DNA from 2 places in the Mesorhizobium sp. B2-1-8 genome. Region 1 is predicted to be linked to the other one. Evidence: riboswitches for the same ligand, from Rfam matches in the RefSeq annotation. Region 1 holds a riboswitch; the other holds the start of a gene.
What was found. A riboswitch is a leader RNA that binds a small molecule or an ion and turns the genes downstream of it on or off. The one in region 1 is predicted to bind thiamine pyrophosphate.
Positions count from the first base shown of each region.

Region 2: linked by a shared signal. The riboswitch ahead of thiB (thiamine ABC transporter substrate binding subunit) and the one ahead of FJ970_RS14470 (YkoF family thiamine/hydroxymethylpyrimidine-binding protein) in region 1 are both predicted to bind thiamine pyrophosphate.

Region 1 is NZ_CP083952.1:2,939,586-2,943,776, forward strand. It holds gene msrA (peptide-methionine (S)-S-oxide reductase MsrA) at 1-169, shown strand, start outside; gene FJ970_RS33795 (hypothetical protein) at 357-956, opposite strand; TPP riboswitch at 951-1,064, shown strand; gene FJ970_RS14470 (YkoF family thiamine/hydroxymethylpyrimidine-binding protein) at 1,055-1,663, shown strand; gene FJ970_RS14475 (ABC transporter permease) at 1,707-2,510, shown strand; gene FJ970_RS14480 (ABC transporter ATP-binding protein) at 2,507-3,274, shown strand; gene FJ970_RS14485 (ABC transporter substrate-binding protein) at 3,267-4,191, shown strand, end outside.
Region 2 is NZ_CP083952.1:1,347,281-1,351,471, forward strand. It holds gene FJ970_RS06565 (ABC-F family ATP-binding cassette domain-containing protein) at 1-1,781, opposite strand, end outside; gene FJ970_RS06570 (thiamine diphosphokinase) at 1,783-2,427, opposite strand; TPP riboswitch at 2,515-2,629, shown strand; gene thiB (thiamine ABC transporter substrate binding subunit) at 2,673-3,671, shown strand; gene thiP (thiamine/thiamine pyrophosphate ABC transporter permease) at 3,795-4,191, shown strand, end outside.

The DNA.
Region 1 (4,191 bases):
CTCCGGCCTGTGGCCCGGCAAGGTCGTCACCGAACTCGCGCCGGCCGGAGCGTTCTGGGAGGCCGAGCCGGAGCACCAGGATTATCTGGAGAGATATCCCAATGGCTACACCTGCCATTTCGTCAGGCCAGGCTGGAAGCTGCCGGTCCGCGAAAAGGCAGTTTCATGAGTTTTTTGGCAGTTGGCAGGTATAAGCGCCCACCGATTGCCGCAAGACCATATCAATCGCGGCTGTCAACGTCGTCCGGTGGTTGACAGTTCGAATCGGCGCGAGCCGCCGGCCGGTCGTGACGGATACTAAAACCAATGCGCATGGAAAGCGCGGAACTTGCGTCCGCGCTTTCCATGCCGCGAAACTACTTACCGCAGGTCTTGTCGTTCACGGTCGGCGCAGTCGCGTTGCCATTGGCATCCGTCTGCGCGCCCTGCGGATTGGTCGGGCAATTCTGATCCGCGTTGGAATTCATGTCTCCCGGCATGATGGTTATGCTGTTGGTTGCGCCCGGATCGATTGTATTGGGCGAAGCCGGGGTACTTGGGTCTACGGTGACCGACTTGCCGCTGCCGCCCGACCCATCCGCGCCGGCCGCGCTATTGCTTTGCGCCATGGCGGATGTTGCAAGGGCAATGGTGAAGGCCGAAGCCGCGAGGATTTTCGTGAGCATGGCTTGTCTCCATTCTGTGAATTCGTCGCCGGAGCGGTTCACAGGCTTCACGGAAGCAACTGACCGCTCTATCTTTTTGTTTTGACGCATTCCGGCAGGAAAACCGCTTCGCACTTTTCCTGCGATTGCGTCTGGCGACTGGTGGGACAACCTCTCGGCATCGCGAAGGTTCCAGACAGATTTCCGAGCCGGCGGGCACCCGATTGCCGCCACGCTGGCGCAATGCTTTTGTCGCAGCTTGCTGAAAAAATAGCTTTCCCAACCGATCGAATGGTGCTTTAACGCCGCCATCCACAGGGGTGCTCCGTACGGTCGGGGCTGAGACGGGGGCGGCAAGCCCACAGACCCTAGAAGCTGATCTGGGTAATACCAGCGGAGCGAGGCGGGCGATGTTTTCAGGCGCACAGGTTTCCCTATATCCCATGGCCGACGATTTTGTCGGCGTCATCCTGGGCGCGCTCGGCGCGCTCGATCCGTATCGCGACAGGCTCAGGATCGAGACCGACGATATCTCGACCCTGCTGGTCGGCCCCCCAGAGGTGTTGTTCCCGGCGCTGCGCGACCTCTTCGTGGCTGCGTCCGGCAGCGGCAAGCATTGCGTGCTGTCGGCCACCATTTCGCGTGGCTGCCCAGGTGAGCCGGACGATCCGATCTGCCGCTCCGACACGTTCGGCGGACCTGCCGGGCCACTCGGCCCGCGCAAGCAAGCCGCCATTGCCGCCGTGCGCGGTGCGCCCGCCACCGGCCAGCCAGCGGCGGCGCAGTTCTCGCTCTATGTGATGGGCACGGACGACCACATGGACGAGATTTATGGCTGCATCGATTTCCTGAAGCAGTCCGGCGTCTACGATCGCTCCAAGAATTTCTGCACCAAGTTGCGCGGCGATGCCGGAGCGATCTTCTCGGCGCTCGACGAAGCCTTCTGCCGCTTCGGGCCAGGCGCAGGTCACGTAACCCTCGACGTCACGGTTTCGGCCAACAGTCCCACTGCCGTCTGAACCGCTCGCGCCGACGCGCGAGCGCCGTCAAGGTCATCCTCTCGTGGTTTCATCGTCATTCAACCCGCGTCACCTCGCGGGCTTCTTCGCCCAGGCAGCGCCGGCCGTGATATCGATCGGTCTGGTGTTCGTGGCGTGGGAACTCTACGCAAACCATTCCGGCATCAAGCCGACGGTTCTGCCGCCGCCCTCGCGCGTCTTCGAACAGGCGGTGCTCAATCGTGACGCGCTGCTCGACAACGCCGTTCCCACCATCCGCGCCACGCTGATCGGTTTTGCCTGTTCGCTCAGTACCGCCTTCGCGCTATCGATGCTGGTCGACTTCTTCCAGCCTTTGCGGCGCGCGCTGTTTCCCGTGTTCATCGTCAGCCAGACCTTGCCGCTGGTCGCCATCGCGCCATTGGTGGTGCTGTGGTTCGGTTTCGGGCTGATGCCCAAGATCATGCTGGTGGCGCTGGTCACCTTCTTCCCGATGCTGGTGGCCCTGGTGCAGGGCTACGAGGCTACCGAGGTCGAGATCGGGCAGATGCTGCGCGCCATGGGAGCAGGGCGCTGGCGGGTCTTCATGCTGGCACGGTTGCCTTCGGCGCTGCCTTATTTCTTCGCTGGCCTCAGGATTTCCATCACCTACGCCGTCGTCGGCGCCATCTTCGCCGAATATGCGGGCGCGGCCAAGGGGCTGGGCATCTACATGCTCAACGCCAAGAACAATTTCCGTCCCGACCTGGTGCTCGCCGCCGTTGGCGTCAGCGCAGCGCTCACCCTCGTCCTGTTCGGGCTGACGGTGCTGCTGCAGCGTCTTGCCATGCCCTGGGAACGAGCCGCTGGAAAAGGCCCGCAAGCATGAGCCGGCTCGAATTGCGGCACATGCGCAAGGCCTTTGGCGGGCTCGAAGTGCTCGCCGACATTTCGCTGCGCGTGGATGCCGGCGAATTCGTCTCCATCCTTGGGCCCTCGGGTGCCGGCAAGTCGACGCTGTTCCAGCTTCTGACCGGCGCCGAGCATGGCGAGGGTGGGATGTTCTTCGACGGCGCGCCGCTCGACGATCATGGCAGGCATTTCGCCTTCATGCCGCAGCGCGACGCGCTGATGCCGTGGCGGCGCATCCTCGACAACACGACGCTTGGGCTCGAGGTGCAAGGCGTCAGCCGCAAGGCGGCGCAGACGCGGGTCGCGCCGCTGTTTGCCGAGTTCGGGCTTGCCGGCTTCGAGCGGCATTTCCCGGCGCAGCTTTCGGGCGGCATGCGCCAGCGCGCGGCGCTGCTGCGTACCGTGGTGCAGGAACGCGACATGTTGCTGCTCGACGAGCCGTTCGGCGCGCTCGATGCACTGACCCGCGCGGCCATGCAGCGCTGGCTCGAACAGATGTGGCGGCATCATCGCTGGACGGCGTTGCTGATCACCCATGATGTACGCGAAGCCGTGTTCCTATCCGACCGCATCTATGTGCTGTCCGCGCGGCCGGCCCGTGTCGTGCGCGAGATCAAGGTGCCACTGCCGCGCCCGCGCGATCCAACCAGCGCTGCCACACGGCAGGCCGGGGCACTCGAGGCCGAGATCCTCGATATTTTGCTCAACCTCCCGCCATCCAAAGGACATGATCATGACTGACTTGACGCGCAGGCAAGCTCTGCTGCTCACACTTGCCGGCAGCGTACCGCTGATCACCGGATCGAGCCGCTCCTTCGCGGCGACGCGGAAGGTGACCGTCGCCCTCGACTGGACGGTCAACACCAACCACATCGGGCTGTTCGTCGCGCGCGACAAGGGGTTTTATCGCGAGGCCGGTCTGGAGGTCGATATTGTGCCTTACAGCGACACCAGCGCCGGCACGCTTGTTGCCAACCGCGTCGCCGATTTCGGCATCAACGGCACCATTAGCCTGTTCACCCAGAAGACCGCCGGCGCCGACTTGAAGGCCGTCTATGCCGTCGTGCAGTCCGAAACAGGTCGGCTGGTGTTCAATGCGGCGCGCAGCGCGATCAAAAGCCCGAAGGATCTGGATGGCCTGACCTATGGCGGCTTTGGCAGTGCCTGGGAGAACGCGCTGATTTCGACCATCATCCGACATGATGGCGGCAAGGGCGATTTCGAGACGGTGACGCTCGGCACTTCCGCCTACGAGGCGCTGGCCAACGGTTCGGTCGACTTCACGCTCGAAGTATCGACCTGGGAGGGCGTCGAAGCCGAACTCAAAGGCGTCAAGCAGCGCAGCTTCGTCTACGCCGACTATGGCGTCCCCGACGAGCACACCACGCTCATCTCTTCGAGCGAAGCGTATCTCAAGGCAAACCCAGAACTGGCGTCGTCCTTCATCCAGGCAACGCGGCGCGGCTATCAGTTCGCGGTCGATCATCCAGAGGAAGCCGCCAGGCTGCTGATCGCGGCCAACAAGGACGCCCTGACCAATCCGGCGTTGATCCATGCCTCGTTGAAGACACTGATCGAGGGGCACTATCTGCGCGGACAAGACGGTGCCATCGGCATCATGAATCCGGCCAAGATGGAAGCGATCGGCTCCTATCTCC
Region 2 (4,191 bases), 1.6 Mb from region 1:
CATTCTTCCTCGAGTGCCGCCAGCGTCGCGCGCTCCTTGTCGAGGGCGGCAATGGTCTTCTGGAACGATGCCGGATCGCGCTCGTAATAGGCGGGATCGGCGATGTTGTTCTCCAGCCGCGAGATCGACGCGATCACCGCCTCGATCTTCTTGGGCAAAGAGTCCAACGCGAACTTCTGCTTGAACGACAGTTTCTTAGCCGGCCCTTTTGGCGTTGCCGGCTCGCTCTTGCCTGGTGCCGGCGCATCGCCGGCTTCTGCCTTGGCGCGCGCCTTGCGGTCGTCGAGCCTGGTGCCGCCGCGCTGCGCCAGCATATCTGAATAGCCGCCGGCATATTCGACCCAGTGGCCGCCGCCATCCGGCGCAATGATGCTGGTCACCGTACGATCAAGGAAATCGCGGTCGTGGCTGACCAGGATGACGGTGCCGGCAAAACCGGCAACCAGTTCCTGCAGCAATTCCAGCGTCTCCATATCGAGATCGTTGGTCGGCTCATCGAGCACCAAAAGGTTCGCCGGCCGCGCCAGCACGCGCGCCAGGATCAGCCGCGCCCGCTCGCCGCCGGACAATTCGCGCACCGGCGTGCGGGCCTGTTCCGGCTTGAACAGAAAATCCTTCATGTAGGAGACGACATGGCGCTGCTCGCCATTGATGACGAGGTTTTCGCCGCGCCCGTCAGTCAGATACTGTGCCAATGTCTCCTGCGGATCGACTGCCTCGCGCTTCTGGTCGAGCGTGGCGATTTCCAGATTGGTGCCGAGCCGTACCGATCCGGCATCAGGCGCCAACTCGCCGGTCAGCATCTTCAGAAGCGTCGTCTTGCCGGCGCCGTTCGGCCCGACAAGGCCGACGCGGTCGCCGCGCTGGATACGGGTCGAGAATCCCTTGACGACGGTGAGGTCGCCAAAGCCCTTCTCGATGTTCTTGGCTTCGATCACCAGCTTGCCGGATTCGGCGGCGTCGCTTGCCACCAAGGTCGCGGAGCCCTCGGCACCGCGATGGCCGCGAAAGCGCTGGCGCATGGTCTGCAGCTCGCCGAGGCGTCGCATGTTCCGCTTGCGCCGCGCCGTCACGCCATAGCGCAACCAATGCTCCTCGCGCACGATCTGGCGGCCGAGCTTGTGCTGTTCGCGCTCTTCCTCTTCCAGAACCAGGTCGCGCCATTCCTCGAAATGGCCAAAGCCCTTGTCCAGCCTGCGGGTCTGGCCACGGTCGAGCCAGACAGTGGCGCGCGACACGCGTTCGAGGAAGCGGCGGTCGTGCGAGATCACGATGAGCGCCGAGGAAGTCCGGACGAGCTCTTCTTCCAGCCATTCGATGACAGACAAATCGAGATGGTTGGTCGGTTCATCAAGAAGCAGAATGTCGGGCTCGGGCGCCATGACACGAGCAAGCGCGGCGCGCCTGGCCTCGCCGCCGGACAGGTCGCCCGGCCGCTCCTCGCCCGACAGGCCGAGATGCTCCATCAGATAGCTGGCGCGATAGGGATCGTCGGCCGGCCCTAGTCCGGCCTCGACATAGGCGCGCACATTGGCGAAGCCGTCCATGTCGGGCATTTGCGGCAGATAGCGTACTGTCGCAGAAGGCTGGCGGAACACCTCGCCATCCTGCGGTTCGATCAGGCCGGCGGCGATCTTGAGCAACGTCGACTTGCCGGACCCGTTGCGGCCGACCAGCGCGATCTTGTCGCCGGCCGAAGCGGTCAAGGCGGCGCCGTCGAGCAGCGGCGTGCCGCCGAAGGTCAGTCTTATCCCGTCGAGATTGAGAAGAGGCGGGGCCATGTCAGCTTTCGGGCAATGGATAGGGATGGGCGAGCAGCAGTGCGCGGCCATGGCTGAGCGCGATGTCGAGGCGGCCCTTGACCTCGTTGGAAATGGTCAGCGACGAACCGAAAGCCACCTCGACCTTGTCGAGCGGCCATTTGGCGCCGGTTACGGTCAGGCCGGAGAGTTCGGAAAAGCCGAGTATCGAAAACAGCGTGCCGTCGGCATAATCGAAGCCGGCCCTGCCGAGCAGCAAGGGGACAGCTTCCTGGGCGCCGCTGGTCAGAAGCACAGCTGTTCCGGCCTCGGCCAGCCGCAGGCCAAGCGCCAGATGCAGGAAGGCGTGATCGGCGCGCTTGCCGCCGAAGGCGCCCGCCAGCACAAGACGAGTCGCCCCGCGCTCGAGCGCTGCCGCGATCGCCAGTTCGCCGTCGGTCTTGTCCTTTTCCGCCGGGAAGGTTTGCCGGGGCACGGCGGCGAGACCTTCCGGCAGATCGGCCGGCACGGAATCGAAATCGCCGACCCACAGTTCCGGGACAAGGCCCAGCATCCGCGCATGGCCGATGCCGGCGTCGGCGGCGATGACGCGCGAGCCTTTGACCTGGCGGTCGAGCCGGGGCGTGCGGATGAGATCGCCGCCAAGCAGGATGGTGAATGTGCTCATATCCTGTCGCCCTTACCAGCCCGGCACGGGAAACGGAAGGCGGCAAACTCCCACTTGCGTGTCCCATCGGCCGGGCCTATGTGTCGAAACGCTCTAACGGGGTGCCGGACGCGACTTTCGCGGGCCGGCTGAGAGGTAGTCTCGCCAACCCGCTGAACCTGATCCGGTTTGTACCGGCGGAGGGATTAGACGTTTCGGACAATCCGACGCCTCAATTCCTTTCAACGCAAACGAAGGAGGCGCCGATGCGCACGCTTTTAAATTCTCTCGTCGCAGCCGTGGTAGTGACCCTGTCCGGGCCGGCTTTGGCCAAGGACAAGCTTACCGTTTATACCTATGAGAGCTTCACCGCCGACTGGGGTCCAGGCCCGGTGGTAAAGAAGGAATTCGAGGCCGAATGTGGCTGCGATGTCGAATTCGTCTCGGTCGCCGACGGCGTGGCGCTGCTCAACCGTGTCAAGCTCGAAGGCGCAGCGACCAAGGCCGACATCGTGCTTGGCCTCGACACCAATCTCACCGCCGATGCCAAGGCGTCGGGCCTGTTCGCGCCTCATGGCACGGTGAGCGATGTCAATGTGCCGGGCGGCTGGAGCGACGATACTTTCGTCCCCTTCGACTACGGCTATTTCGCCGTCGTCTATGATACCGAGAAGCTCAAGACGCCGCCGAAAAGCCTGAAGGACCTGGTCGAGGGCAGTGCCAATGACAAGATCGTCATCGAGGACCCGCGCACTTCGACGCCGGGCCTCGGCCTGCTGTTGTGGGTGAAGTCGGTCTATGGCGACAAGGCACCGGAAGCCTGGGCCAAGCTCAAGGCCAAGGTGCTGACCGTGACGCCGGGCTGGAGCGAGGCCTACGGCCTGTTTACCAAGGGCGAGGCGCCGATGGTGCTGTCCTACACCACCTCGCCGGCCTACCACATGGTCGCCGAAAACACCGAGCGCTACCAGGCGGCATCCTTCGAAGAGGGCGAGTACCTGCAGATCGAGGTTGCCGGCATCACCACCACGGGGGCCAAGAACCCGTTGGCGGCCAAGTTCATGGCTTTCATGACCGGGCCGAAATTCCAGGACGCCATCCCGGAGACCAATTGGATGTTCCCGGCCGGCAAGACCGACAAGCCGCTCAACCCCGCCTTCGACAAACTGGTCAAGCCGACCAAGACCTTGCTGTTCAGCCCCGAGGAGGTCGCCGCCAACCGCAAGGCCTGGGTGGACGAATGGCTGGCGGTGATGAGCAAGTAGGTTTTGTGGGCTAATCTCGTGAGATGACCGCTCTACGGCGCCCCCCTCTGTCCTGCCGGACATCTCCCCCACGAGGGGGGCGCCAAGGAACACAATGTTTCCCAAGTCGATCGTTGGTTCTCAGTGCAACGCGCATCTGATCCCCGCATCACCGCCGGCATCACCGCGCTCGCGGCAACCACACTGCTGGTCGGCGGCGCTTTTGCCGGCCTTATCATCGAAGGCGCCCACGATTTTTCCGGCGCCTGGGCCGCCTTCGATCCTTACCTCTTCCGTGTCGTGCGCTTCACGCTCTGGCAGGCGGCCCTGTCGACGCTGCTCTCGGTCGGGCCCGCCCTGTTCGTGGCGCGGGCGCTGTCGCGGCATCCACGTTTCCCCGGCCGCGCCTTCATCCTGCGGCTCTTCGCCGTGCCGCTGGCTCTGCCGGCGGTCGTCGCGGCGCTCGGCATCCTGGCGCTCTACGGCCGCGCCGGCTATTTCGCCGGTCTGTTCAACTGGGTTGGCGGCCGGGACTGGCCGG